Regions from separate parts of the Streptomyces sp. AM25 genome, predicted to be linked through region 2. Evidence: riboswitches for the same ligand, from Rfam matches in the RefSeq annotation. Region 2 holds a riboswitch; the other holds the start of a gene.
The links. Region 2 has a riboswitch for cobalamin ahead of mmsA (CoA-acylating methylmalonate-semialdehyde dehydrogenase). Riboswitches for the same ligand answer to the same signal wherever they lie in the genome.
Positions count from the first base shown of each region.

Region 1: linked by a shared signal. The riboswitch ahead of ACLHRZ_RS24580 (CbtB domain-containing protein) and the one ahead of mmsA (CoA-acylating methylmalonate-semialdehyde dehydrogenase) in region 2 are both predicted to bind cobalamin.

Region 1 is NZ_JBKIWN010000018.1:47,633-51,997, reverse strand. It holds gene ACLHRZ_RS24590 (permease) at 1-573, shown strand, start outside; gene ACLHRZ_RS24585 (CbtA family protein) at 677-1,438, opposite strand; gene ACLHRZ_RS24580 (CbtB domain-containing protein) at 1,459-1,662, opposite strand; cobalamin riboswitch at 1,664-1,851, opposite strand; gene ACLHRZ_RS24575 (histidine phosphatase family protein) at 1,912-2,484, shown strand; gene ACLHRZ_RS24570 (cupredoxin domain-containing protein) at 2,541-2,873, opposite strand; gene ACLHRZ_RS24565 (PP2C family protein-serine/threonine phosphatase) at 3,148-4,239, opposite strand; gene ACLHRZ_RS24560 (DUF72 domain-containing protein) at 4,249-4,365, opposite strand, start outside.
Region 2 is NZ_JBKIWN010000005.1:187,208-191,572, reverse strand. It holds gene ACLHRZ_RS08360 (acyl-CoA dehydrogenase family protein) at 1-28, opposite strand, end outside; gene mmsA (CoA-acylating methylmalonate-semialdehyde dehydrogenase) at 25-1,524, opposite strand; cobalamin riboswitch at 1,740-1,910, opposite strand; gene ACLHRZ_RS08350 (short-chain fatty acyl-CoA regulator family protein) at 2,069-3,502, opposite strand; gene ACLHRZ_RS08345 (MmgE/PrpD family protein) at 3,714-4,365, shown strand, end outside.

The DNA of each region.
Region 1 (4,365 bases), on a different contig from region 2:
TTCGTGATGGAATGGGCGGCCGTTCTGCGGGACCTGGTCATCGGGCTGCTCATCGCGGGCGCCATCGCGGCCTGGGTCCCGGACGCCTTCTGGCGCGCCTTCTTCTTCGAAGGGCATCCGCTGGCGGCCGGATTGTGGGGCCCGGTCATCGGACCGGTGGTGGCGATGGCCTCGTTCGTCTGCTCGATCGGGAACGTGCCGCTGGCGGTGGTGCTGTGGAAGGGGGGCATCAGTTTCGGCGGTGTGGTGTCGTTCATCTTCGCGGACCTGCTGATCCTGCCGATCCTGAACATCTACCGGAAGTACTACGGCGGCAGAATGGCGGCGTTCCTGCTGGCCACGTTCTTCGTGGCGATGGTGACGGCGGGGTACGCGGTGGAGTGGGTGTTCGGCCTGCTGGGCATCGTGCCCGGGCGCGGGGCGGCGAAGGTTCCGATGGCGGGGATCTCCTGGAATTACACGACCTGGCTCAACGTGGCTTTCCTGGGGCTCGCGTCGGTGCTGGTGGTGCGGTTCTTCCGGACGGGCGGGAGGGAGATGCTGCGGATGATGGGCGGCGACCCGGGGGCGTAGGAGGGGGTACGTTCCCCCGGATGCACCGGTGCGGGCCTCTGCACGCGGTGAACGTCCCACGGCCCCGCCCGTGGTGCGCGACGAGGCCACGGGACGCGGCCGTTCAACTCGTCGCAGCCGTCCGGGCTTCGGCGTCCGGCTGCCGCTCTGCAGTCGCCCGGGGCAGCAGCAGGCGCTCCGCGAGGTGCCCGAAGAGCAGCCCGAAGCCGGTCCAGAGGGTGCACTGGATGGCGAGGGCCGCCAGGCGGAACTGCCACAGCACGGTGGCCGGGAAATCCGACGGCACCTCGTTGACATCCGGCAGGAAGGCGTACGCCAGGCCGATTACGAGGACAAAGGCCGCCGAAGCCACCACGGTGGCGTACCAGTTGCCCAGGCGCGGGGCCAGCCTTCTCCCGAGGATGACGGCGGCGATGCCCAGCAGGACGCTGAGCGCCATCATCAGGAAGTACAGCGTGGTCCGTTTCCCGATGGTGTCCGGCTCGCCGACGGACGGCGGGTTGGCCGGGTACTTGAGGAACGGCACCACGTAGACGGCCATCAGGGCCCCGGCGGACACCAGAGCGGCCGTGGCCCGCGGGCCGAACCTGCCGATGCGGCCCAGGGCCACGCAGAACGCCAGGGCGGCGATGCCGCCGATCGCCACGCCGTAGACGAGGACTCCGGTGGCCAGGCCTGCCGTCGACTGCAGGCTCCGGCTGACCAGTTCGTCGCCGTGTTCGTGGGTGTGGGCCTGCTCGAAGGCGATGGCCGCGTCCACGTGCGGCTCGCCCATCAGATACGCCACCACGAGCGCGAGGACCCCGGCGGCGAGCCCGGCGAGCATGCCTCTGACGAGCAACGCCCGTACGGATACGGGATTCACGAGACGTCCCCCTGCCCTCGTCAGTGGCAGGGGAAGCCGAGCAGGTGGCGTCCGTCGTGCACCCACTCGTGCACGCCGGCGCCGGAGAAGACCGAGGTGGCGCCCTGTTCGGCGCCGACGAAGTACAGCAGGATCAGCATCAGGATGCCGAAGAAGACCGCCCACGGGGCAAGGGTCTTCAGGGATATGGGGGTGACCACCGGTGCAGCGGCGGAGTGTGCCATGACGAAACCTCCTGGGGAAACACGCGTCCCGTCTCACGGGTCCGGACGACGAGGTGCGGGTCTGACTCCCTTGCCCTGACCGCGGTTTCGCGGACAATGACCGGATACAGTGGCGCGACCGTGCCGGATTCCCACCGGCTTCCGTTCCCCCGTCGTCATGTCCACGTGACCGTACCGCGTGCTGGCCGGTCTGCCTACGGCGTACGGCATACTCGCGCCCGTCCCTGCCCCGAGTCGGGAGAACCCAGCATGACTGTGCGCGTGATGTTCGTGTCACCGGCGGCCAACCCCGCCCTGCGGAACGCCCGGTTCGACGACGGTGCATCCCTGGACGCCACCGGGCTGCAGCAGGCCCGCGCGGCAGTGGCCGCGCTGCCCGCTGCCGACCGGCACCTGTACGCCCCGGCGGCACGCTGCCGCGAGACGGCCGCCGCTCTCGGCCTGGACGCGGAGCCGGCAACGGACCTGCGCGACCTGGACGTCGGGACGTGGGCGGGCCGGACGCTGGGCGAGGTGGCCGCCTCCGCCCCCCACGACGTGGCCGCCTGGCTGTCGGACCCCGCCGCGGCTCCCCATGGCGGCGAGTCGGCGGCGGCGCTCACCGCGCGGATCGGCGCCTGGCTCGACGGCCGGGGCGGCGAGAGCGGCCGGGTCCTCGCCGTCGCCGAACCCGCCGTGATCCGGGCGGCCGTCGTGCACGCGCTCGGCCTGCCGCCGGCCGTCTTCTGGCGGCTCGACGTCCACCCGCTGTCCCTGACCACCCTCAGCGGCCGCGCCGGGCGCTGGAACCTGCACTGCGGACGGCCCCTGCACCCGGCCTGACCGGCAGCAACAGCCCCCGCGGCGCTCGCCGCAGGGGCTGCCTGTCGCTCCTCACTTCACTTCACGACAACCGTGCCGTGCATGTACGGGTGGAACGTGCAGTAATAGCTGAACGTACCGGCCGAGTTGAACTTGAAGTTGTAGGTACCGCCATTGCGGAGCGTCGGCGAGTTCAGACCGCCCGAGCCGGTCACCGTGTGCGGTGCCGAGTCGTTGTTGGTCCAGGTCACCGTGGTGCCCTTGGTGACGGTGAGCGTCGACGGCGAGTACGCGAAGCCGGCGATCGTCACGTGATTGGCGCCCGCCGCCGGTGCGTTCGCCGTCATGGGGGTCGCAGGTACCGTGGCCATGCCCATGGAGGGGGCCATGACCGGGGCCATCGCGACCATGCCGTGCCGGTGTCCGTGGGCATGTTCACCGTGCCCATGGCCACCACCGCACCACCCGCCCACGGCGGGGACCGCAGCGGCGGTGCCGGCAGCCAACAGCAAGGCAGCAACGCGGCGTCTGCGCTTGCGCGTTGGAGTGTCTGCGGGAGTCATGATGTCGACCCAATCGAAATCTAGTGCGGGTCCACGCGCGTCCCGCAGGATGCGGGTCGCGCATCCAGACACGAACCACGCTACTCCGCATCCCGAGCGCCGCCACTCGGGTGTCGGCGGGTCATTCCGGTCCCTCCCGCCGCACCGCCAGGATCGCCATGTCGTCGTCCCGCGGCCCCCCGGTCCACCGCTCCACGTCGGCGACCAGCGCGTCGACGGCCTCCCCCGGCCCGCCGAACGGGCCGAGCCCCGCCAGGCGCGCCGCCGGGTCGTAGAACACCCCGGCGGTGTCCCTCGCCTCCGTCACCCCGTCCGTCACCAGCAGCAGCGTGTCGCCGGCCCGGAACGTCCAGGAGTCGGGGCCCGGGCGGGGGACGCCCAGCGGGCTCATGCCCAGGGGGAGGCCGACGTCGTGCGGGGCCAGCGGGCGGACCGCGGCGCCGGTGCCAGGGCAGAGGTAGGCGGCCGGGTGGCCGCAGTTGAGGAGGGAGAGCCTGTCGCCGTCCTGGGTGAACTCGCCCAGCAGGGCCGTGATGAAGCCCTCCATGCGCAGTTCCTCGCTGCGGTCCTCGACCTCCCGCAGGATCGCCTGTTCGAGGCGGTCGGCGAGGCCGGCCAGGTCGGGGGCGGTGGCGGCGGCCTCCCGGAAGGCGCCCAGGAGGAGGGCCACCGCGCCGACCGCGCTCATCCCCTTGCCGCGTACGTCCGCGATGAGCACCCGGGTGCCGAACGGCGAGCGCTGCACCGCGTACGCGTCGCCGCCGATCTGCGCCTCGGTCTGGGCGGTGCGGTAGCAGGCGGCGACGGCCAGCGGGCCGATCCGGGACGGCGGGACGGGGAGGACCGCCTGCTGGGCGGCCTCGGCCACCGAGCGCACCACGTCCAGGCGGCGCCCGTGGCGGGCGATCACGCGGTTGACGCCGAGGCCGATCAGGGCGGCGAAGACGGTGTTGGCGAGTTCGAGCCAGCCCGGGGTGTGGCCCAGGTAGCCGTCCTTGACGGTCAGCAGCAGCGCGCCCGCCACGATGACCGCGCCGACGGCGGCCGTGTGCCGCAGCGACAGCAGGGCACCTGCGACCACGCAGGCCGCGGCCATCATCGGGTCGCCCCAGTAGTTCGCGGGCGAGAACGCGTTCCAGGCCAGCCCGGCCGCGATCAGCACGCCGGGAGCGAACCGCACGTACCGCGGCCACGGTGTGGAGACGGGCGCCATGCGGGTGCCTCAACTCCCGTCCGGGGTGCGGCTGACCGTGCGCCCCAGCCGGGCGGCGGCGCGGGCGAAGGTGACGGCGTCGTGGACGGCGGCCGCGCCGGGGTCGTTGTTGAAGTAGGCGTACAC
Region 2 (4,365 bases):
AGAGCAGGGTGTCAGTCATCGCCGTCATCCCATCGTGGGGAGGGTGAAGCTCGCGCCCTCCTTGACCCCGGAGGGCCAGCGCGAGGTGACGGTCTTGGTGCGGGTGAAGAAGCGGATGGCGTCGGGGCCGTGCTGGTTGAGGTCGCCGAAGCCGGAGCGCTTCCAGCCGCCGAAGGTGTGGTAGGCGACCGGCACCGGGATCGGTACGTTGACGCCGACCATGCCGGTGTTCACCCGGCGGGTGAAGTCCCGGGCGGTGTCCCCGTCGCGGGTGAAGATGGCCACGCCGTTGCCGTACGGGTGCTCGCTCGGCAGGCGCACGGCCTCCTCGTAGTCGGCCGCGCGGACGATGCAGAGCACCGGGCCGAAGATCTCCTCCCGGTAGATCCGCATGCTTGTGGTGACGCGGTCGAAGAGGGACGCCCCGGCGAAGAACCCGTTCTCGTGGCCGGGCAGAACGAATCCGCGTCCGTCGACGACGAGTTCGGCGCCCTCCGTGGTGCCGATGTCCACATAGCGGCGTACGCGGTCGACCGCATCGCGGCTCACCAGCGGGCCGAAGTCGGCCTCCGGGTCGTCGGAGCGGCCGATGCGCAGCGTGCCGATGCGTTCCTTGAGCTTGGTGACCAGGGCGTTCGCCGTCTCCTCGCCGACGGGCACGGCGACCGAGATGGCCATACAGCGCTCGCCCGCGGAGCCGTAGCCCGCGCCGATCAGGGCGTCCACGGCCTGGTCGAGGTCGGCGTCCGGCATCACGATCATGTGGTTCTTGGCGCCGCCGAAGCACTGGGCACGCTTGCCGTGCGCGGCGGCGGTGGCGTAGAGGTGCGCGGCGATCGGGGTGGATCCGACGAAGCCGACGGCTTGGACGCGGGGGTCCTCCAGCAGCGTGTCGACCGCTTCCTTGCCGCCGTTGACGACGTTGAGCACCCCCGGCGGCAACCCCGCCTCCAGGAAGAGCTCCGCGAGGCGCAGCGGTACGGACGGGTTGCGCTCGGACGGCTTGAGGACGAAGGCGTTGCCGCAGGCGATCGCGGGTGCCGCCTTCCACAGCGGGATCATCGCGGGGAAGTTGAACGGAGTGATGCCCGCTGTGACGCCCAGGGGCGTGCGCAGTGAGTGGACGTCGATGCCGGTGCCCGCGTTGTCGGTGAATTCGCCTTTGAGCAGGTGCGGGATGCCGGCGGCGAACTCGACGACTTCGAGACCGCGTTGGACGTCGCCATGTGCATCGGCGATGGTCTTGCCGTGCTCGTCGGACAACAGCCGGGCCAGGGCGTCCCGTTCGCCTTCGACGATCTGGAGGAACTTCAGCAGGACCCTGGCGCGGCGCTGTGGATTCCATTCGCCCCACTCCGCCTGTGCCGATGCCGCGTCGGTGATCGCGGCCGTGGTCTCCTCGCGCCCGGCCAGGGGCACCTTGGCCTGCACCGTGCCGGTGTTGGGGTCGTGGACATCGCCGAAGAGCCCCGATATCCCGGGTGCGCGCTTGCCGCCGAAGAAATGGGTGAGTTCGTGGATCATGAACAACCTGCTCCCGTAGGTGGGATCCGGGGACGGCACGGCAGGCCGACGGCGGCACCGGGTGAGGTGCGCCGCGAGGGCAGCCGTGGGACGCGAAGGCGGGAGAGCCGTAGGAGCGTTACGGATGCGCGGTCGTTTCCGCGTCGTGCTCCGCCGGATCACCGGGGTCGTGGGTGCGGACCGGTGCCATGCGTGTCTGCTCCATCCTCGTGGACAACACGGAACATCCCGCGGCCGGTATCCTGACTCCCGGATCACCGCGTGCCGCCCGCCTTCCCGACGCATCGCGTCAGTGGCGTGCTCTCGACGGCACACTCCCCGGTCACAGTGGCGGGACCGTGCCGGATTCACACCGGCTTCCCTGCACCGCGGGCCTTGGTCACGAACATATAGTTGGACGTCCTAGTAAGTCCACCCCTCAAGCGCCTTGTCCGGGGGCGCGCCCAGTGGGTTCGCCGCGCCACGGAGAGGGCCGCACGGTGTGCTGGGTCGCCTTCACCCGGACCGAGATGCAAAACATGCCGGGCGCACGGGCCCGGCGCGGTCACAGGCTGCTGCTCTCCACCTGATACGGCACATACGTGCGCCGGTCCGGGTCGATGGCCAGCCGGCCGCCGGCCGGTGGCCGGGCCCGCTGTGCGCAGTTGCGCCGTTCGCAGATCCGGCAGCCCAGGCCGATCGGTGTCGCTGCGCGGGGGTCGTCCAGGGCGATGCCCTCGGCGTAGACGAGCCGGTGCGCGTGCCGCAGTTCGCAGCCGAGCGCGACGGCGAAGTCGGCACGCGGGGCATGGTGGCCGAAGCCACCCCGGGTGATGGTCCGTGCGATCCAGAAGTACCGCTTGCCGTCGGGCATTTCGGCGACCTGGGTCAGTATCCGCCCGGGTGCGGAGAACGCCTCGTACACCGTCCAGAGCGGGCAGGTGCCGCCGAGGCGGGAGAAGTGGAAGTCGGTCGCCGACTGCCGTTTGGAGATGTTGCCGGCCCGGTCGACCCGCACGAACGAGAACGGCACTCCCCGGTGACCGGTGCGTTGCAGCGTGCTCAGACGGTGACAGACGGTCTCGAAGCCGACGCCGAAGCGTGCGGACAACAGCTCGATGTCGTACCGCACCTCCTCGGCCGCGGTGTGGAAGACCGAGTACGGCATGAGCAGGGCGCCCGCGAAGTAGTTCGCCAAGCCGATGCGGGTCAGCGCCGCCGACTCCGGTGAGGACATGTCGGCGGCGTCGGCGAGTCGGCCGAGCAGCGGTGCGTGCTCCAGCAGGGCCAGCTGCGTGGCGAGTTGGAAGGCACGCTGACCGTCGCTGAGCCAGGGGGACAGGAACAGCAGTCCGGTGGCGGGATCGAAGTGCCGGGCGTCGGCCGAACGGCCCGGCGCAGCCTGGACCACCCGGACCCCGTGGCATTCGGCGAGGCGCGCGGTGAGCGGATCGGCGGTCCGGCCCGGCCGCAGTTCCATGGCGGTGGCCGTCTGTTCGGCCGCGGTGTCCAGCGGTCCGAAGTGGTTGTGGTGGGCGTAGAAGAAGTCCCGCACCTCGTCGTGCGGCTCCGCGGGCGGCAGCGGGACGCCCGTCCCGGGTGCAGCGAGGGCGGCGGCCTGTTCGGCGGTGTCGCGGTAGCGGCGGTGCAGCGCGACCAGGGCCCGGGCCACCTCCGGTTGGTCGCGGGCGGCCTCGGAGATCTCCTCGGCGGGGAGCGACACCCCGCACGCCTCGTCGGCGAGTGCGGTGCGCAGGTCGGCGGCGAGCCGGTGCTCGTCCGCCTCCGAGAAGAACTCCGCGTCGACGCCGAAGACTTCCGCGATCCGCAGCAGCACCGGGGCGGTCAGCGGGCGCTGGTTCTGTTCGATCTGGTTGGCGTAGCTGGTGGAGATGCCGAGCGCGCGGGCCAGGTCGACCTGGTTCATGCCTCGTTCGCGACGCAGCCGGCGCAGTCTGGCGTGGGCGTAGACCTTGCGGTCGGCCGGTCGCCGGGCCATGGCGCACCTCCTCGTCGCGAGCCGTCGGGCAACGGTACCGGAGGGCCGGGAAGTTGCGAACCCGGCATCCGCAGCATTCGCAGTCTTCGCAGATTCGCAGCTCCGTGCTGTACGGATTCCGCAGATTGGAGCGGTGGCCCGGCGGGCCGCACGCGGGCAGTCTTGATCACGTCAGCCCCCGCAGGACCGCCCGACACCCATGAGGAGTCCCGTGATCGAGCACCACGTCCGTGTCCACCCCAGTGCCGACCGGCTCCCGCGCGAGGACCAACTCGCCTGGAAGCTCGCGGCCGTGGCCACCGGCACCGAGGAACTGGAGGCCGACAGCGTCACGATGGCCGTCAACCGGGTCATCGACAACGCCTCGGTGGCCGTCGCCTCCCTGCTGCGCCGCCCGGTCGCCGTCGCACGGGCCCAGGCCACCGCCCACCGGGCAAGCACTGTGGGAGCGTCGGTCTTCGGCACCCGCGCCCGGGTCTCCCCGGAGTGGGCCGCGTGGGCCAACGGCACGGCCGTGCGCGAGCTGGACTTCCACGACACCTACCTCGCAGCCGACTACTCCCACCCCGGGGACAACATCCCGCCCCTGCTCGCCGTCGCCCAGCACGCCGGCCGTACAGGCGCCGACCTGCTGCGCGGCATCGTCGCCGCGTACGAGATCCACGTCGCCCTGGTGAAGGGCATCTGCCTGCACGAGCACCGCATCGACCACGTCGCCCACCTCAGCGCCGCCACCGCCTGCGGACTCGGCGCCCTGCTCCGGCTGCCGACCGAGGTCGTGCATCAGGCCGTTCAGCAGGCGGTGCACACCACGACCGCGACCCGGCAGTCCCGCAAGGGTGAGATATCCAGCTGGAAGGCGT